One region of the Exiguobacterium sp. SH0S7 genome, then DNA from elsewhere that is predicted to be linked to it. Evidence: predicted binding sites of a transcription regulator. Region 1 holds the regulator's gene; each other region holds the start of a gene.
The links. The regulator Rex, encoded in region 1, represses fermentation and respiration genes when NADH is low (regulators of the CRP and FNR family bind a similar motif). The targets are predictions, from matches to a motif close to TTGTGAAATATTTCACAA.
Positions count from the first base shown of each region.

Region 2: a site for Rex is predicted at 1,743-1,760, ahead of pflB (formate C-acetyltransferase). Genes of this name have one in related genera too.
Region 3: a site for Rex is predicted at 2,980-2,997, ahead of arcA (arginine deiminase). Genes of this name have one in related genera too.
Region 4: a site for Rex is predicted at 1,846-1,863, ahead of adhE (bifunctional acetaldehyde-CoA/alcohol dehydrogenase). Genes of this name have one in related genera too.

Region 1 is NZ_SJVA01000007.1:99,158-104,453, reverse strand. Features, by position in the region: gene EVJ22_RS11610 (hypothetical protein) at 1-374, opposite strand, end outside; gene EVJ22_RS11605 (ABC-F family ATP-binding cassette domain-containing protein) at 371-2,272, opposite strand; gene EVJ22_RS11600 (redox-sensing transcriptional repressor Rex) at 2,422-3,078, shown strand; gene EVJ22_RS11595 (twin-arginine translocase TatA/TatE family subunit) at 3,078-3,296, shown strand; gene tatC (twin-arginine translocase subunit TatC) at 3,300-4,088, shown strand; gene EVJ22_RS11585 (hypothetical protein) at 4,232-5,296, shown strand, end outside.
Region 2 is NZ_SJVA01000006.1:96,099-101,394, forward strand. Features, by position in the region: gene EVJ22_RS10805 (DEAD/DEAH box helicase) at 1-1,009, opposite strand, end outside; gene EVJ22_RS10810 (hypothetical protein) at 1,064-1,486, opposite strand; gene pflB (formate C-acetyltransferase) at 1,847-4,093, shown strand; gene pflA (pyruvate formate-lyase-activating protein) at 4,150-4,866, shown strand; gene EVJ22_RS10825 (NAD(P)-dependent malic enzyme) at 4,907-5,296, opposite strand, start outside.
Region 3 is NZ_SJVA01000004.1:96,470-101,765, forward strand. Features, by position in the region: gene EVJ22_RS08670 (solute:sodium symporter family transporter) at 1-1,348, opposite strand, end outside; gene mgtE (magnesium transporter) at 1,492-2,850, opposite strand; gene arcA (arginine deiminase) at 3,186-4,415, shown strand; gene argF (ornithine carbamoyltransferase) at 4,432-5,296, shown strand, end outside.
Region 4 is NZ_SJVA01000005.1:77,946-83,241, forward strand. Features, by position in the region: gene adhE (bifunctional acetaldehyde-CoA/alcohol dehydrogenase) at 1-1,706, opposite strand, end outside; gene EVJ22_RS09870 (MarR family winged helix-turn-helix transcriptional regulator) at 2,093-2,539, shown strand; gene EVJ22_RS09875 (YebC/PmpR family DNA-binding transcriptional regulator) at 2,619-3,332, shown strand; gene EVJ22_RS09880 (Na+/H+ antiporter family protein) at 3,480-4,799, shown strand; gene EVJ22_RS09885 (glutamate synthase subunit beta) at 4,948-5,296, opposite strand, start outside.

The DNA of each region.
Region 1 (5,296 bases):
CACATATTCACCCGGCTCACGACGTAGACGATAAACGCGAGCACCCACATGAACAGCGTCTCTCGATAAAAGTGGCCCCAGACCGAGCCAGGCGCATAAAAGCTATGCACCGTGACATCGATCGGCCAAATGACGAGCCGGATGAACAACGTGCTCATAAGCAAGCCGCTGAAGAGGCTGATGATGATACCGGACCATGTTTGGATGATAAACCCGACGACAATCGGCAGGAAGTAAAATAAAATGATCGGGACGTTCGTCGCCTCGCCGCGGATGAGTTCCGAGATATACTCGGTCCCACTCGGCACGATGTAGACGAACCCGGTCAGGAACGCATGCATCCAATCGATCCGCATGGCACGGGAACGCATCATGAATGGAGTTCCTCCCATTCTGTGAACAGTTCCGTGATCGACTCTTTCGTCGCGTCGGACTCGGTCGACAGCTCTTGGGCGCGGGCGAAGTCGTTGAACACGTCCGGTTCGCATAACAGCTGCTCGATTTCTTCAAGCCGAGCTTCGTGGCGCTCGATTGTCAGCTCGATCTCTTCGACCCGCTGTTTCAACCGGCGTTCTTCGCGCTGCTGTTCCTTGTCGGCGCGCTGCTTCTTGACGACGACTTGTTTCGTCTCCTCGCGGGCGAGCCGGGCAAGGTCCTCGAGCTCTTCTTTCTTCTCGACGTAATACGAGTAGTCGCCGAGGTACTCATCGATGCCGTTCGGCGTGATCTCTAAGACACGCGTGGCGAGCCGGTCGATGAAGTAACGGTCGTGGGAGACGAACAGGATCGTCCCGGGATAGTCGACGAGCGCGTTCTCGAGGATCATCTTCGAGTCGAGGTCCAAGTGGTTCGTCGGCTCATCCAAGACGAGCAAGTTCGGTTGCTCGAGCTTGAGCTTGGCGAGCGTCAGCCGGGCTCGTTCGCCGCCGGATAGTTCTTGGACGCGTTTCATGACGTCGTCGCCGCTGAACAAGAACTGGCCGAGTAGACTGCGGACTTCTTGCTCGCGCATGAGCGGCCAGTCGTTCCAAATCTCATCGATGACGCGGTTCGCGTCCGACAAGTTCTGTTGTTCCTGGTCGTAGTAGCCGATCTCGACGCCGGTACCGTAGCGGATGTCACCGGTGAGCGGTGGTTGTTGTTTCGTCAACACTTTGAGGAGCGTCGATTTGCCGACCCCGTTCGGGCCGACGAGGGCGACCGACTCGCCGCGCTGCAGTTGGAAACGCAAGTTCTGTGCAATCGGTTCTTCGTAGCCGATGGCGAGGTCGCTGCCGCTCAACACATCGTTCCCGCTTTGACGTTTGATCGAGAACGACAACACCGCGCTCCGCTCATCACCGTCCGGCACGTCCATGCGGTCGATCTTCTCGAGCCGCTTGCGGACGCTTTGGGCGCGTTTCGTCGTCGTCGCCCGGGCAATGTTCCGTTGGATGAAGTCTTGCATCTTGGCGATCTCTTCTTGTTGCGAATCGAACTGTTTCTTCTCTTGCTCGTAGAGCGCGGCCTTCTGCTCGAGGAATTTCGTATAGTTCCCGACGAAGCGGCGGCTGCGGTTGCGTGACAGCTCGTAGACGACAGAGACGACGCGGTCGAGGAAGTAACGGTCGTGGGAGACGATGAGGACGGCACCTTTATAGCCGCTCAAATATTTCTCGAGCCAGCTGAGCGTCTCGATGTCCAAATGGTTCGTCGGCTCATCCAAGATGAGCAGGTCCGGGCTTTGCAGGAGCATCTTCGCTAAGGCAAGACGTGTCCGCTGTCCGCCTGAGAGCGTATCGATCCGACGTTCGAAGTCGTCCGGATAAAACCGCATCCCGTGCAAGATCGAGCGGATCGTCGCTTCGTACTGATAGCCGCCGCGGTCTTTGAACGTGTGTTGCTCCTCGTCATACGCCGCGAGCAGACGCTCGTAGGCGGCCGGGTCGTTCAAGATGCGCTCCGAGCCCATGTCTTGCTCCATCTGGCGGAGCGTCTTCTCTTGTTCGATCAAGTCGGTGAAGACGGTGAGCATCTCGTTCCACATCGTCTCGTTCGATTCTAATCCTGAGTCTTGGGCGAGATAGCCGATCGTCACGTCTTTTGGCTTCATGATGTCGCCCGAGTCATAGTTGTACTCGCCGGCGATGACTTTTAACAGTGTCGACTTGCCGGCGCCGTTGCGGCCGACGAGGGCGACGCGTTCGCCTTCTTGGATTTCTAGTTTGACATTCTCTAAAATCGGCTCGACGCCGAACGATTTGGATAAGTTGTTGACTTGCAGTAGGATCAAGTGAAAAAACCCCTTTCTCTCTGTTTAGTATACTTTATTTCTTCCCCTTTTCAGGTATATTCATTGAGTGCTTATGTGAATTCGTTTACAATCAAGGTGTATGAAATCAGATTCGTTTGAAACGCGTCGTAAAAAGGAGGCTCTTTCCGTTGAGTCAAAACGAACCAAAGATTCCGCAAGCGACAGCCAAACGGTTGCCACTATACTATCGGTTTATCCAAAGCCTACATTCGTCAGGGAAACAGCGTGTCTCTTCTGCTGAACTGAGCGAGGCGGTCAAGGTCGATTCGGCAACGATTCGCCGTGACTTCTCATACTTCGGTGCGCTCGGTAAAAAGGGATATGGCTATAACGTACAGTATCTGTTAGAATTTTTCCGTAAGACGCTGAATCAAGACGAGATCACGAACGTCGCCTTGGTCGGGGTCGGTCATCTCGGGACAGCGTTCGTCAACTATAACTTCCTTAAAAACAATAACACACATATCGTCGTCGGGTTCGACGCAGACGAGACAAAAGTCGGCACGACGATGTCAGGTGTCCCGATTCATCACGTCGATGAGATGGAACAGATCATGAAGCAAAACAAGATCGATGTCGCCATCCTCACGGTCCCGTCCGCTTACGCGCAACCGGTCGCCGATGATTTGGTCCGCTATGGCGTTCGAGGGATCTTGAACTTCACGCCGGCACGATTGACTGTACCGGACACGGTCCGCGTCCATCATATCGACTTGTCGATCGAACTCCAGTCGCTCATTTACTTTATGCAACACTATCCATCCGCTGAGGGGGTCCATCAATAATGGAATTTCTACAATCATCACTCGTCGTCGGTATGCCAGGTGGCGTCAGTATTTTCGTCATCGCCATCATCGCGCTCATCCTCTTCGGGCCGAAGAAATTGCCAGAGTTCGGCCGGGCAGCAGGGCAGACGCTCCGTGAGTTCAAAAATGCCACGAACGGTATGATGAAAGAGCACGACGAGACCGACAAGAAAGAAATTGAGAAGAAAGAGCAGTAAGCCATGAGCCATCAACCTGATCAAGAACGGGCACTGTCCGATCACTTGACAGAGCTGCGGAGACGACTGATGCTGTCGGCATTTGTCGTCTTTGCCTTCTTTCTGATCGCTTTGCCGAGTGTCAAGTACGTGCTCGCCTATCTGCAGGCGGACCTCGTCGAACGAGGGCTCGAGCTGAACGCCTTTGGGGTCGCGGACCCGCTCATGATCTACTTGAACTTGGCGCTCGTCATCGGGCTCGTCGCATCGGGTCCATTTCTACTGTATCAACTGTGGGCGTTCGTCGCACCTGGTCTGCATCCGAATGAACGAAAATGGACGCTCGCCTATATCCCGGTCATCTTTATCTTGTTCCTCATCGGTCTCGCATTCGCCTACTATTGGTTGTTCCCGCTCGTCCTCGATATCTCGACGGACCTCGGGCAAGACCTCGGTCTGACACAGATCATCGGAGCGACGAACTATTTCACGTTCCTGTTGCAGCTGACGATCCCGTTCGGGCTGTTGTTCCAACTTCCGGTCGTGACGATGTTCTTGACACGCATCGGTGTCGTGACACCGTACTTCCTCTCGAAAATTCGGAAGTACGCTTACTTCGCCTTGTTCGTCATCGCGGCATTCATCACGCCGCCGGATTTGACGTCGCACCTCATGGTGTCGCTGCCGCTCTTCTTCCTATATGAGATCAGCTTATCGATCTCGCGCGTGACGTATCGCGGTGTGCTCCGACGTGAGAAAGAAGCGCAAGTGAAAGAACAGATGGATTTGATGAAACAGATGAATGAGAAATGAACACTACGTCATGAGACGGAGTGTTCTTTTTTTATAATTTAGGGCTATTCAATTTTGAAAAAACAACTTAAAATTAGTAATGTTAAATCAAAAATGGATTATTTTTGAAAGTTATGTATTCATAAACAGAAATGAGGAGAACGATGAACAAATGGTTATGGAGCATACTCGTTGTGCTCGTCATGGTGGCGGCGCCCGGATTAGATGTTCGGGCAGATAGTTATGCCAAGCCTGAAATTATTCCGGCGGGAGAAGTGGTAGGAAATAGTGAATATGTGTGGCGCTCGGGAGATCCTGAGACGCTCGTACATGTGAAGACCGGTGAAGTCTATACATTACCGATTCGAGTGTCTGCTGCTTATAATATTTATGCGATCGGGGACGGCCGATTTATGTTAAAAGGGTGGCCGGAGTGGGTGATGTGGGATATACGTACGAATGTAGCGACGACATTCCCAATCGAAGCAGGAAGTGAGAATCGACTCGTCTCAACGAATGTAACAACAGGAATGATGTTATGGGCTGATGACGAAAAGTATATCATCACATCGATGTCAGGTGATATTCGCGGATCACTCACGAAAGGCAGTGGTCAGGTATACAGTTTGCTCGACGATGGGAACGTCCTCGCGTTCGCCGGCGGTCAAGTGACGAAGCGGACGGTTACAGGAGAAGTGCTTGAGACAATCAGTTCCTATTCAGGACAGGTGAAGTGGGCCCGTCACATCAAAGAAGCGAATCAATGGTTCGTAATCAAAAGCGATGACTCGGAGCACATGTTTATTTTCGATTTGGCGACGAAACGATGGATTGAGAAAGATGCGCCAGACGTAAGTAATCTTACGTGGAAAGACGGCACCTACTACTTTATGACGCGAGAAATGTATACGACATTCTATGTCAGTTATAACGTCAGCACGAATGAGTGGAAAGAGGCACCAATTGATGACGCTGACATTCGACAACACGGTCCTTGGTACGTTTTTGGCATGAAGAAGACGGAGGTCTACACACCGGAGTCTTTATGGAAAGCGCCATGGCAATTGAATATTAATGTTCCGAAAACGACGACTCGCTATGAGGTAGGTCGTCCCTATGAGGTCAGCGGAACGGCGACACTCGTCGATGGAACAGCCTTACCGATTCCATGGACTGAGCTGACTGCACGTTTAGCCTATCAAGACGATCCATTCGTTTGGGAGCAAGGG
Region 2 (5,296 bases), on a different contig from region 1:
TCACGATCGAGAGGACCGTCCCGGCCGCGTTACCGCGAGCGGTCCGTCCAGAGCGGTGGATGAAGTCATCGGTCGATTCAGGTAAATCGAAATGAACGACGTGCGTCACTTCATCGATGTCGAGTCCGCGCGCTGCGAGACCCGTCGTGATGAGGAGCGGATATTCGCCTTTACGGAATTCGCGGAGCGTCTCGACGCGGGCACGTTTCCCTTTCAAGCTATCGAGCATGCGATAGTTCACTTTCATCTTATCGAGCTCACCTTTGAGCGGCGGTAAGAACGAGCGGTTGTTAATAAAGGCGAGCACTTTGACGCCATCGACGTGTGACAGGCGACGAAGCAGTTCTGGCTTATAGCGACGTGTCGTCAACATATAGCCGTACGTCACTTGAGCACTGACAGTCCGTTCGACCTTCACGTGAATCGGTTCTTTCAAGAACGGGGCAGCCCATGCTTGAAGCGTGTCCGTCAATGTCGCCGAGACGAGTGAGATTTGATGCTCGTGCGCCGTATGGTTGATGATGCGCTCGGCCGCTTCCGTCAATCCGCTGTCGATGATTTGATCGGCTTCATCGAGCACGATCGTATGCGTTTCGTGCAGTTTGAGTTTTTTCTTCTCGATCAATTCAACGAGACGTCCTGGTGTCCCGACGATCAAATGCGGTTTTTTCTTCAAGCGATCGATTTGGCGCTTCAGTTCGACGCCGCCGATGAACGAGGCGATCCGGACGTCACCTTTTTCGGTGAAACGTTGCGCCACCGTTTGGATCTGCATGACGAGTTCGCGCGTCGGTGCGACGATGACGACTTGGATCCGGTCGTTCGAGGCATCGATTTTTTCAATAGCGGGTAAAAGATAAGCGAGTGTCTTACCTGTTCCTGTCGGCGCTTCAATCGTGACGTCTTTTCCTTCTAAAAGGGGCGGGAACGCTTCCGCTTGGACCGGCATCGGTTCGTTAAAGCCAAGGCGTTCCCAGGCTTCGTTAATGAATGGTTTTGTAAAGTTCATATCAGTTCTCCTTATCGTTGGGCAAAAACAAAGGAAGCATAAGCGCTCCCTGGTTCAAATATAGCGAACATGTTCAGTGTCTTGGTCAATTGATGAACGGAGCGTCTGTGTGTACACTTGTCCGTCCTCGACGAGTTTGATGTGCACGTCGATGTGCTCAGGCGAGGCTTCGACACCTTCGACCGTGAAGCCTTGATACACGCGGTATTCCAATTCTTTAAGCAATTTTGAATAGGCGTTTAGTTCTGGATACGTCGTCGCGACGTCGATTGGACGCGACACGAGTGCGACGATTAAATGGTCACGGAAATCAATGAAATCTTCATTCTCGATATCGTCATCAAAGCGAATCCAAAAGCCTTTTTCTTCAAATTCTGTGATAAATCCGTCGCGCTTGTCTCCAGCCTCTTCGACTTTAAGGGAGATGCGGTCACCGGCTTTTAAGTTATGCTCGGCTGTTAATGGTTCATACGTCATGGGAAGAACCCCTTCCTCTTCTACAATGTTCTGCTTCCATTGTGCTCGATATAAGGCAAAAATTCAAGTTCTATCCCGAACCTGTGAGTTAAGTCACTACAAAAACTGTATGATTTTTCACAACTCTTTAAAGATAATACAGGATTAACAAGAACGTGAACGGACAGGGATTCGTCTGTTTCTATGTAAGTTAAAAAATGACTATAACAGATAAAATAGCGCTTACAAAAACGGCATAACACCAATGTTCATGAGATTGTTACAACTTTCACAAGAATGTAAAACATATTGTTCACGTTTTCACGTACACTCATATTATAAGGAATCAGGCAGTTATCTCAACTATGAGGAGTGACCATAATGGCAACTGAAATTAAATCAGCCTGGTCAGGATTTGTTCCTGGACAGTGGACGAACGAAGTGAATGTCGGTGAATTTATCCGCTTGAACCGCCACGAGTATACAGGGGATGACCGTTTCTTAGTCGGACCGACAGAGGCGACGAATCGTCTTTGGGGACAAGTGATGGAATTGACGAAAGAAGAACGGGAACGCGGGGGCGTTTGGGATGTCGATCAAAACACGCCGTCGACAATCATCTCACACGGACCTGGGTACTTAAATAAAGACCTTGAAAAAGTCGTCGGTGTCCAAACGGACGAACCGTTCAAACGCTCGATTCATCCGAACGGCGGCATTCGCATGGTCGACGCCGCGCTCGAGTCATACGGCTTCGAACCAAATCCTGAAATCACAAAAATCTATTCAGACATTCGTAAAACACACAACCAAGGTGTTTTCGATGCCTACACACCAGAGATGCGGGCAGCACGTAAGTCAGGGATCATCACAGGTCTCCCAGACGCATACGGACGTGGTCGGATCATCGGTGACTACCGTCGCGTTGCCTTGTACGGTTTAGACTTCTTGATTGCCGAGCGTAAAAAAGATTTGGCGAACAATGGCGGTTTCCTCTCGGAAGCAGACATTCGGACGCGGGAAGAGATGTCTGAACAGCTTCGTGCCCTTCAAGAATTGAAACAACTCGGCGCTGCTTACGGATTCGACCTCGGTCGCCCGGCTGAAACGACGCAAGAAGCCTATCAATGGGTATATCTCGCTTACCTTGCAGCTGTCAAAGAACAAAACGGTGCGGCGATGTCTCTCGGACGCGTATCGACATTCCTTGACGTGTACGCTGAGCGTGACATGGCGGCGGGCCGTTTGACAGAGTCAGACGTCCAAGAAATCGTCGATCACTTCATCATGAAACTCCGCATCGTCAAATTCTTGCGGACGCCTGACTATAACGAATTGTTCTCTGGAGATCCAACGTGGGTCACGGAATCAATCGGTGGGATGAGTGAGGATGGCCGTTCGAACGTCACGAAGAGCTCGTTCCGTTTCCTTCACTCGCTCACAAACCTCGGCCCGGCACCAGAACCGAACTTGACGGTACTTTGGTCGACGAAATTACCGGAAGGATTCAAACAATATTGCGCGAAGATGTCAATTGAGACGTCGGCGATCCAATACGAGAACGACGACCTCATGCTTCCAGAGTTTGGTGACGATTACGGCATCGCCTGCTGTGTGTCACCGATGAAGATCGGCAAACAGATGCAGTTCTTCGGGGCCCGTGCCAATATGGCGAAAGCACTCCTCTACAGCATGAACGGTGGACGCGATGAGAAGAGCGGCGATCAAATCGCTCCGGCTTGGGACATGAACACAGAAGACGTCCTCACGTACGACAAAGTGTACGCTGACTTCGACCGGACGCTCGACTGGCTCGCAGAGCTTTACGTCAACACACTCAACGTCATTCACTTCATGCATGATAAATATGCATACGAACGGATTGAAATGGCGCTCCACGACCCTGAAATCTTACGGACGATGGCTTGTGGTATCGCTGGCCTTTCGGTGACGGCGGACAGCTTGTCAGCAATCAAATATGCGACGGTCAAACCGGTCCGAAATGAATTCGGCATCGCCGTCGACTTTGAAACAGAAGGCGACTTCCCGAAATTCGGGAACAACGATGACCGTGTCGACGCGATCGCTGTCGAACTTACGAAATCGTTCATGGAAAAAGTCCGAAAACACAAAACGTACCGCGACGCGCTTCATACGCAATCGGTCTTGACGATCACGTCGAACGTCGTCTACGGCAAGAAAACAGGAAATACACCGGACGGCCGTCGTGCTGGTGAGCCGTTCGCACCGGGTGCGAACCCGATGCACGGACGCGATACGAAAGGAGCGGCAGCGTCGCTCTCGTCAGTCGCTAAACTTCCGTTCGAACATGCGCAAGACGGTATCTCATACACGTTCTCGATCGTACCGAAAGCACTCGGTAAAGAAGACGTCGCACGTGAACTTAACTTGGCGGCACTTCTTGACGGCTATATGGGTGGCGAGCACAAAGGTCACCACTTGAACGTCAACGTCTTCAACCGTGAGACGTTGCTCGACGCCATGGAACATCCAGAAGAGTATCCGCAGCTCACGATCCGCGTATCAGGTTACGCCGTCAACTTCATCAAGTTGACACGCGAGCAACAGATCGACGTCATCAACCGGACGTTCCACGGTTCATTATAAGTAAAGGCTTGGCGGCCTTCGCTTGAAGGCCGCTCATTCGTTAGGAGGTCATCTCGATGACAATGGGATATGTACACTCGGTCGAATCGTTTGGAACCGTTGACGGCCCGGGAATTCGTTTTATCGTCTTTTTGCAAGGTTGTGCGCTTCGCTGCTTGTATTGCCACAACGCTGATACGTGGGATTTTAAAAAGAATAACCATCGTTCGGCCGAGGACGTCATTCAAGAAGCGCTCAGCTATCGTCCGTTCATGGAAGCATCAAAAGGCGGCATTACAATTTCAGGGGGCGATCCGCTCGCGCAGCCAGAGTTTTTAGAAGCGCTGTTGCGTGAAGCGAAAAAACATGGGCTCCACACGACGCTCGATACGTCGGGTGCACTCCGTCCCCCTAACCTTGACGCCATCTTAGACCATACCGACCTCGTCTTGCTCGATATTAAACACATCGATGACGACATGTGCAAGAAACTGACAGGACGGAGCAACGCCAACACGCTCGCGCTTGCTGAACACTTATCCGAGCGCGGAACGAAAATGTGGATTCGCCACGTCCTTGTCCCGGAATGGACGCTTGACGAAGGGTCGCTCCGGCGCACGGCGGCGTTCATTCAAAAACTCGACCACGTCGAGAAAGTCGAAATCTTGCCGTATCATGAGATGGGCGTCTATAAATGGGAGGCGCTCGGCCTCGACTATCCGTTAAAAGGCATCAAACCACCGACGACGGAAGAAGTCGAGTGGGCGGAAGGAATCTTACAAGGTACAGTCTAAAAAACTGCGCAGACCGTTATGGTCTGCGCAGTTTTTCGTGTTATAGCCGCTTATCACGTACGTGGCGGCGAATGGCGTCCTCGTCGAGCGGACGGTTGGCGACACCTGTCTCGACAGCAGTCTTCGCGACGGCGATTGCGACGGCCGGTGCGACCCGCTCGTCGAACGGGCTCGGGATGACGATGCCGTTCGCGAGATCGTCCTCTGTCAACAAGTCGGCAATCGCATGGACGGCCGCTTCTTTCATCTCTTCGTTGATCTCTGACGCCCGGACGTCGAGCGCCCCACGGAAAATACCGGGGAAGGCGAGGACGTTGTTCACTTGGTTGGCGAAGTCCGAGCGACCGGTCGCGACGATGCGGGCCCCTGCGGAAGTCGCGCGGTCCGGCATAATCTCCGGCACCGGGTTCGCGAGGGCGAAGATGATCGA
Region 3 (5,296 bases), on a different contig from region 1:
TGATGACATGGAAGCCGATGACGATTTTAGCGGCGATCGGCGGCACGCGCTTGACGAGCATGCCGATCAAGACGACGACGAGAATCGGGATGTTGAAGAAACCGGTGAAACGGCGAATCAAGTCCCAAAGACCGTCCGGCGCGTACATCAAGTTCGGTGCGACGAAGAACGAGACGAGCGCGACGAACGTCCCGAACCATTTGCTGACCCGGATCAAATCTTTGTCCGAGGCATCGGGTTTGAACTTCGGTTTATAAATGTCGAGCACGAACAGTGTGGCGATACTGTTCAGCAATGAGTTGAACGAACTGAACACCGCGCCGAGCAAGACGGCGAGGAAGAAGCCCATGAGCCACGTCGGTAGCAAATCGGCGATCAAACTCGGATAGGCGAGGTCTGCCTTGTCCATGTTCGTGCCGTATAAGTGAAACGCGATGATGCCTGGAAGCAGCATAAAGATCGGAACGAGCAACTTCAAATAACCGGTGAAGAGGACACCTTTTTGTCCTTCGGCGAGGTTTTTAGCCCCAAGAGCCCGTTGAATGACATATTGATTCAATGCCCAGTAGAACAAGTTCGCGAAAATCATTCCGGTGAAGATGGATAGGAATGGCACCGAGTCATTCGATGACCCGATCGCGTTCAACTTTTCAGGGTTCGACGTCGCGATCGTCTTCATCCCTTCGACGACGCTGCCGTCGCCGAGTGCGATAAAGCCGAGCGTCGGGACGAGGAAGCCGATGATGATGAGCCCGATGCCGTTGAGTGTATCCGACACCGCGACGGCGCGGAGGCCGCCGAAAATGGCGTAGATAGCGCCGATGATGCCGATGAACCAAATGACGAGCCAAAGTGACTGTTCAAAGCTGATCCCGAGCAGTTCGGGCACGTCGAAGAGCTGAAGGACCGCGAGTCCGCCGGAATAGAGCATCGACGGAATCGTGACGCACATGTAACCGAACAAGAACAAGAGGACGGTCAAGCGCCGGACGTCCTCGTCATAGCGTTGACTTAAAAACTCAGGGATCGTCGTGATCCCGATGCCGAGAAAGCGTGGCAGTAGGAATAGTGCCATGATGATGGCGGCAATCCCAGCCGTCACTTCCCATGCCATCGCCGACATGTTGCCGGCGAACGACTGTCCGTTCAAGCCGATCAACTGCTCGGCCGATAAGTTTGTGAGCAGGAGCGACCCGGCGATGAAGAGACCGGTCAGCCCGCGACCGGCCAAGAAATAATCATCGGCGCTGTCGACTTTTCCTTTTGTCATGCGATAGGATACGTAAGCGACGAGTCCCATGAATAAGGCTCCGGTCACTAATATGTATATAACTTGTTGAATCGTCACGATTTATCCCTCCTTGTATTACTTCTTATCTATAAGTACTTTTCGTAATTACCCACCTGGCACGATAATTATTTCCCATCATCGCTTTTGTAAACAAACCGTAACAAAGCTCACACGAAAAAAGACACCTGAAACGTCAGGTGTCAGAAAAAGCGAAGCAATGAAGTGGCGACAGTGAAGTAGATGAGCAATCCGAGATTGTCCACGACCGTCGTGATGAATGGACCCGAGGCCACGGCCGGATCGAGTTTCAGGCGGTTGATCAAGAGCGGGACGAGTGTACCGACAATCGTGGCAACGCTCAGTGAGGCGAAAATCGACAAGCCGACGATCATGCCGATCAAGGCGCTATCGTACAGGACCGTGATGACCCCGAAAATAACGACCATACAGGCCAGTCCAAGCAGGACACCAGTTCCGAACTCCCGGCGAATCATCTTGGCGACATTTTTCCGGTTGATCGTGCCTAGTGCGATCGAACGTACGGCGACGACGAGCGACTGGGTGGCGGCGTTTCCGGCCGACCCCATGACGAGTGGCATGAAGACGGCGAGCAAAACGATCGTCTCAAGCGTATCTTCAAATCCACCGATCGTCGATGCGGTGATCATCCCGAGGAACATGAGGCTGATGATCCAAGGGGCACGTTTTTTCGCGGCCTCGACCGGGCCCATGTTGATGTCAGACGAGCCTTTCGTTGCGGACAGCTCTTCAAAGTCTTCGGTCGTCTCGCGTTCGATGACGTCCATGACGTCGTCGACGGTGATGATGCCGAGCAAGTGATCATCGCTATCGATGACCGGGAGCGCGAGCAAGTCATACTTTTGGACGGTTCGGGCCAAGTCTTCTTGATCGGCCATGACGTGGGCCGAAACGACCCGCCGCCCCATGATATCGGCGATGAGATGGTCGAGCGGGGAAACGATCAAGTCACGGAGCGACACGACGCCGACGAGACGTCGGTCTGCATCGATTACATATAAATAGTAAATCGTCTCAGCTTCAGGACCGAGGTCACGCAACTCTTCGAGTGTCGCCCCGATCGTTTTGTCGGCCTGTAGCACGATGAACTCGGTCGTCATGATGGCGCCGGCCGTATCGTCCGGATAGCGCATCAAGTCCTTGACCTCGGTCGCCTCGGTCTCGTCCATCTGCTCGAACAGTTCGTTCATGAAATCGTCCGGAAGTTCGGTCATGAGGTCGGCGGCATTATCCGAGAACATATCGTTCAAGACGCTGACCGCATACGGGCGCGGCATTTCTTGGATGAACTGCTGTTGTTCATCGAGCTCTAATTTTTCAAATAAATCGGTGTACTCTTCCGGTGATAGAGCGCTGTATACAAACGCCCGATCGGGTTGGTTAAGTTCGATGAAGATGTCGCCCTGTTCACCCGGGTGAAGTGTTAAAAACACGTCGCGGAAATCGACCGGATCCCCTTTTTGGATGAGGGCTGTCACTTGGGCTTCATGACGCGCGCGTTCTGTACGTTCGATGGCCATCGACTCACTTCCTTTTCTTAAGTCATTTTTCGTATCCTGTCGTTATCGTACCTTAATTTGAAAAGAAAAAATAATGGATTTTATTCACAATTCATACATCGTGTATACATCCCAACCGTCGCCCTCTCCTTGTTCATTGATTCACAACCGTTTGTTCATTCAATTTGACTCATATTGTATCCATTTTTTTGTGGAATCGACCACAATCAGAACGTCGGAATTACCCGCCTCGGAATCGGGTAAGTTGATAATGTAAGGGTAGAAACACACCCGAATCACTAGGAGGAAGCGAGATGATATCGATGACGGATCAATTGACCGCACGGGATACGACGCTGAAACATCCGATTCACGTGTATTCAGAAATTGGTGAACTAAAGACTGTGCTATTGAAGCGTCCAGGACGCGAACTTGAGAATTTGACGCCGGAGTATTTGGAACGACTCCTGTTCGACGACATTCCACATTTGCCGGTCATTCAAAAAGAGCACGACTACTTTGCGAGCGTGCTGCAAAACCGGGGCGTCGAGGTGCTCTATTTAGAAAACTTGATGGCAGAGACGTTATCGCTGCCTGGCGTACGTGAACGATTCGTCGCCGACATTCTTTCGGAATCAAAATCAAATATTAACGGATCATACGAGACGCTCAAAGAGTATTTACTCGCTTATGATAACGAACAGTTGATCGAGACGGTCATGGCCGGCATCCGTAAAACCGAGATCAAGCGCGAAAAGCGCCGTCATCTGCACGAGATGATCGAGGACACGTATCCGTTCTTTCTCGACCCGATGCCGAACCTGTACTTTACGCGCGACCCGGCCGCGGCGATTGGGAACGGCTTGTCGATCAATCGCATGAAAGAACCGGCGCGTCGCCGCGAATCACTGTTCACACAATATATTATGAGATATCATCCGCGCTTTGCGAAGCACGACATCCCGATCTGGTCGGATCGTGATTACCGGTTCGCGATGGAAGGCGGGGACGAACTCGTCCTATCAAAGGAAGTCGTCGCCATCGGGATATCGGAACGGACGACCGCCCAAGGAATCGAGCGCGTCGCCCTCAACTTGCTCGCGAACGGAGGCACGTTCAAGAAAGTCATCGCCATCGAGATTCCGAAGTCGCGTGCGTTCATGCACCTTGATACCGTCTTCACGATGGTCGACCACGATAAGTTCACGATCCATCCGTTCATTCAAGGACCGGGCGGCAAGATGAACATCTTCGAACTGACGTTGAACGCAGAAGGTGAGCTACACATCACGCAACACACTGATTTGTTGAAAGTGTTGAAATCAGCTCTCGGTCTAGAGGAAATCGTGTTGATCCCATGTGGTGGGGGCGACCCAATCGCTGCGGCGCGCGAGCAATGGAACGATGGGTCGAACACGCTCGCAATCGCCCCGGGTGTCGTCGTTACGTATGACCGGAACTATGTTTCGAACGAGCTGCTCCGTTCAGAAGGGGTCGAAGTCATCGAAATCATGTCGAGTGAGTTATCACGAGGCCGTGGAGGCCCACGTTGTATGAGTTGTCCGATTATCCGTGAAGATATTTAACGAGGAGGAGAAACACATGTCCACAACGTTCAACTTTGATTTGAAAGGTCGTCATTTCTTATCGCTTAACGAGTTTTCGCGGGACGAACTGAACTACTTGATCGACTTGTCGGCAGCGTTCAAACGTCAAAAGAAACAAGGGATTCCCCACCGGATTTGTGAAGGCAAGAACGTGGCGCTCTTGTTTGAAAAACCGTCGACACGGACGCGCTGTGCGTTCACCGTTGCGGCAATCGACCTCGGCATGCATCCTGAATACCTCGGGAAATCGGATATCCAGTTCGGAAAAAAAGAATCGGTCCGTGATACGGCAATCGTGCTTGGACGCATGTTCGACGGCATCCAATTCCGTGGCTTCGCTCACGAAACGGTGGAAGGTCTTGCACGGGATGGCGGGGTCCCAGTTTGGAACGGTTTGACGGACTTGTATCATCCGACGCAAATTTTGGCCGACTTCTTGACCGTCAAAGAACAAAAAGGTGATTTGGCTGGCATTCGTTTCGTCTACGTTGGAGATGGACGCAACAATATGGGCAACACGCTGTTGATTGGTGGTGCCAAAGTCGGCATGGACATGCGAATCTGTGCGCCGAAATCGCTCTGGCCGTCTGACGAGGTCGTCGATTACGCGCGTTCGGTCGCAACCGAAACGGGAGCACGCATCACCTTGACGGAGAGCATCGACGAAGCTGTCGCCGATGCGGACGTCATCTATACCGATGTGTGGGTATCGATGGGCGAAGAAGCTGAATATGAAGAGCGGATCAAGCTCCTTCATCCGTACCAAGTGAATATGGACATGGTCGAGAAGACCGGAAATAAAGACGTCATGTTTCTGCATTGCCTGCCGGCGTTCCACGATTTAGAGACCGAGGTCGGGC
Region 4 (5,296 bases), on a different contig from region 1:
GAGAACTTCTCTTCTGGACGTTCGTAGAAGAGCCACATCCCTTTCGCGGCATCCATCGGTGAACCACCACCGAGCGCGATGATCATGTCTGGTTGGAATTGGCGCATCGCCTCAGCTCCGGCCATGACCGTCTCGACCGATGGATCTGGTTCGACTTGGTCGAAGATGCGGTAGTCAACACCGGCCGGCAAGTTTTTGATGACTTTATCAGCAAATCCGAGTTTGACCATCATTTCGTCTGTGACTATCATTGCTCGTTTTTTTGACGTGAGCGACTGCAAGTATTGAACCGAGTTTTTCTCGAAGTAAATTTTTTCAGGGACTTTAAACCATTGCATATTCACGCGACGTCTCGCCACCTTTTTCACGTTGAGTAGATGTTTCGCCGTCACGTTCTCAGAGACGGAGTTTTTACCGTACGACCCACAACCGAGTGTGAGTGATGGTGTCATTTCGTTGTAAAGGTCACCGATACCGCCGTGTGCCGTTGGCGAGTTGACGATGATGCGGCAAGCTTTCATGCGAAGTCCGAACGCGAGGATCGCGTCGTCGTCTGTCGAGTGGATTGCGGCTGTATGGCCGAGACCACCGATTTCAAGCATTTTCTCAGCGATGGCGAAGCCTTCTTCTCGTGATTGAACTTTATAAGCGCCGAGCACCGGGCTGAGCTTCTCGTGTGAGAGCAGTTCTGTCGCACCGACCGTCTCGAGTTCAGCGATCAAGATTTTCGTGTCGGCCGGGACGCTGAGTCCAGCTTTCTCGGCGATCCATGCTGCCGGTTTCCCGACGATCTCAGGGTTGACCGCACATGTGTCTGTCTTGATGACGAGTGTTTCGAGTTTGGCTTTTTCTTCAGGTGAGCAGAAGTAGCAGCCGAGCGCTGTCATTTCACGCTTCACGTCTTCATATACTTCTTGGTCGACGATGATCGCTTGTTCTGATGCACAGATCATGCCGTTATCGAACGTTTTCGATAAGATGACGTCCGAGATGGCGCGTTTTACTTTCGCTGTCTTGTCGATATAAGCCGGGACGTTACCAGGTCCGACGCCGAGCGCTGGTTTACCTGTCGAGTAAGCCGACTTCACCATTGCCGCGCCGCCTGTTGCGAGTACCATGGCCACGCCTGGGTGGTTCATGAGTGCTTTCGTCGCGTCGAGTGACGGTTTTTCGACCCATTGGATCAAATGTTCCGGTGCACCTGCTGCGATTGCCGCGTCACGAAGGACACGGGCCGCTGCACTTGAACATTGTTGTGCTGACGGGTGGAAGCCGAAAATGATCGGGTTACGTGTTTTGATGGCGATGATCGCTTTGAACATCGTCGTTGATGTCGGGTTCGTGACCGGTGTGACCCCGGCGACGACACCGACCGGCTCGGCGATGTACGTGATGCCGTTTTGCTCATCGTCTTCGATGACGCCGACCGTTTTCTCACCGCGAAGTGAGTTGAAAATATATTCTGTCGCAAAGATGTTTTTGATCATCTTGTCTTCAAACACACCGCGACCTGTTTCTTCATATGCATGTTTAGCGAGTACGACGTGTTGCTCGAGTCCGGCTAACGCCATCGCTTGGACGATCGTGTCGATTTTCTCTTGGTCAAACGTCATCAACGTGTCGAGTGCCGTGTGCGCTTGCTTGACGAGCGTGTCGACCATCTGTTCTGCTGATGTTTCCACTACTGCTTTCTCTTTAACTGCCATGTTGGTTTCCTCCTCATGAATGAGAGCTGATCTTCTGACTTGATGGAGAGCACGGGATAATCGGTTTGCCTGATAAGAGTTTGTGCTTTCCTTCACATTCATAGAATACACCGTTTTATTCAATTTGTGCGTGACAACAATGTGAACTCTTTCACAATATTTTTTTGCTGTTTGAGGATAGGTCTTGATTTTTACAGATCAGCTCAGTAAAATCGTATGCGTTTTCATGAAAACAAGGACAAATCCATATGTAAACGCTTACATTGTTTGTGTCATTAGTTTGGCGGAATCGGTGTGTAAATGCTCACAGTCCGATGATTGCTCGTCCACCCCGCCTGTGGTCGTGTATAATGAAGAAAGAACCTGACTAGGAAGTGACTATGACTATGCCAAGACAAGATGCAGCCGATCAGTTTGTGAAACTGATCCCATTAATCAGAAGAAAACTGCTCCGCCGCTCCGACCTCCCGCAAATCCCGAACTTGAACTTCTCTCACTTTCATCTACTGATGTTGATTGAGGATGAAGGCGCGGTCACGAACGGACAAATTAGTGAGACGTTATCGATTGCCCCGCCGAACGTGACGCCGCTCATCACGAAGCTCGTCGACGAAGGGTATATTACACGTGTCCCTGACGAGCGCGACCGCCGTGTCATCTGGAACCAATTGACCGACCAAGGAGAGCGTGTGCTCCTCGAGCGGCGCGACTCGTTTCGGCGCCTGTTCGAGGATCGGTTAGCGTTCCTCGATGAGGATGAGACCGACCGCTTGATCGACAGTTTAAAGACGCTGACCGAGATCGTTGAGAAGATGGACAAGAGCGAGGGATGATTTTCTCTCGTCAACGCTCGCTTCTTCTTATATAATCGACAGTGAATCTATCGAACAATGGAAAGTGAGATGACACGTAATGGGTCGTAAATGGAACAACATTAAAGAGAAAAAGGCGTCTAAAGACGCCAATACGAGTCGTATCTACGCGAAGTTCGGCCGCGAGATCTACATCGTCGCCCGCCAAGGTGAACCTGATCCGGAATTGAACCAATCGCTCAAGTTCGTCGTCGAGCGCGCGAAGACGTATAACGTCCCGAAAGCGATCATCGACCGGGCCATCGACAAAGCGAAAGGCGGCGACGAAGAGAACTTCGACGAACTCCGCTATGAGGGCTTTGGGCCGAGCGGGTCGATGCTCATCGTCGACACGCTCACGAACAACGTCAACCGGACCGCCTCTGAAGTTCGGGCCGCGTTCGGCAAGAACGGTGGTAACATGGGCGTCAGCGGGTCGGTAGCGTATATGTTCGATGCGACGGCCGTCATCGGTGTCGGCGGGATGACAGCAGACGACGTGCTCGAACTCATGATGGAGCACGACCTCGATGTCCGTGACGTCATCGAAGAAGACGAGACGGTCATCGTCTATGCCGAGCCGGAAGAATTCCATGCCGTCCAGACCGCGTTCAAAGCGGCGGGTGTGGAGACGTTCGAAGTCGCCGAGCTGACGATGCTACCGCAAAACGAAGTCGAACTCGACGAAGCGTCGAAAGAGCAATTCGAGAAACTGCTCGACGTACTCGAAGACTTAGAAGACGTTCGTCAGGTGTACCATAACGTCGAACTATGATGAAGAAGCGATAACTTTTCGAAGTTGTCGCTTTTTTTGTTTTCATGATTTGACAAGTCATAAAACGTATGTTAAATTTCAAAAGTCTTTATCGTATTAAAGTGATAACAAGAGAAAGAACTTATGATTCGAAAGGTGTTGGAACTCATGAATGCTGTATTATTAGCTGTCATTGTCTTATTTGCTCTCGCGATCAGTCGTGTCCATATCGTCTTATCGCTCATCCTCGCCGCCATCGTCGGTGGACTTGTCGGAGGACTCGGTTTCAACGACACGTTGACCGCTTTCAGCGACGGGCTTGGTGGCGGTGCCACGATCGCCCTCAGCTACGCCCTGCTTGGTGCGTTCGCTGTCGGCTTGTCAAAGACCGGCCTGCCTGACGTCCTGGCTGAACGGTTGATCAGCATGTCTGGCCGTGATGTGACCGGCAAGAGTGTCGGTCGCGTCAAAGCGTTACTGCTGTCGCTGCTGCTCTTACTCGCTATCAGCTCACAGAACGTCTTACCGATCCACATCGCCTTCATCCCGATCGTCGTACCGCCGTTACTCGTCTTGTTCAATGAGTTGAAACTCGATCGCCGGCTCGTCGCGACGATCCTCACGTTCGGGCTTGTCACACCGTACATGTTGCTACCGGTCGGCTTCGGCGGCATCTACTTGAACGAGATTTTGCTCCCGAACGTCGAGACGAACGGGATGGCTGTCGGTGACGTCAATATCGTCAGCATCATGGCCATCCCGGCACTCGGTATGCTCGTCGGACTCATCACCGCTTTCTTCCACTACCGGAAACCGCGGTCGTATGAAACGATCCAACTCGGTCCGAGCGACTATGAGGTCCGCACGTTGAGCAACATGAAGATTTGGTTGACGGCGATCGTCGTCTTGGTCGTCTTGGTCGTTCAATTACAGACCGAATCGATGATCGCTTCGGCCGTGACCGGTTTGATCCTGTTGACGCTCTTCCGTCTCATCCCTTGGTCAGAAGCGGACGATATCTTTACGAGCGGCATGCGCATGATGGCCTTCATCGGTTTCGTCATGATCGCCGCGAGCGGATTCGCCGCCGTCATCCGTGAAACGGGTGCGATTGAACCGCTCGTGAGCGGAGCAAGCAACTTGATGGGTGACTCGCAGTTCCTCGCCGCCCTCGTCATGCTCCTCGTCGGTCTCGTCATCACACTCGGTATCGGCTCGAGCTTTTCGACCATACCGATCATCGCCGCTATCTTCGTGCCGTTATGTATCCAGTACGGCTTCTCGGTCGAGGCGACGATCGCCATCATCGGAACGGCCGGAGCACTCGGTGACGCCGGTAGCCCGGCGAGTGATTCGACGCTCGGACCGACGAGCGGTTTGAACGCGGACGGGCAACACGACCACTTGCGTGAGACGGTCTGGCCGACGTTCCTCCACTACAACATCCCGCTCATCGTCTTCGGCTTGATCGCCGCGATGGTATTATAATCACTTCCGGTTACGCCGCGCGTAAATCGTGCCGAGCAAGACGAGCACGAGTAAAAACCAAAAACCCGTATACATGAGGACTTCTGTTAGCATCTCTGACTCCTCCTATTGATCAATCTAAAAAGGAGCGACATCGCGTCGCTCCTTTTTATGATGAAGTTTTTAGACGAGATTGACAAGCCTCCAAGTAAGCGTCGACCGTTTCAGCGACTTCTCGCCCTTCGCGGATTGCCCAGACGATCAAGCTTTGTCCGCGTCTCGCGTCCCCGGCGACGAAGACGCCGTCCACGTTCGAAACGTAGTCTTGCTTCGCTTCGACGCCAAGTTTGCGTAATTCGGATTCAGGACGTTCAAAACCGATGGCGACGAGGACGAGGTCGGCCGGATACGTCTTAACTGAATCTTCGACGACGAAGAACGTCGCGTGACCGTCCGGCTTGACGATCTTTTCCATCCGTTCCGTCTCGATGCCGGCGACGCGACCGTCTTGGCTAATA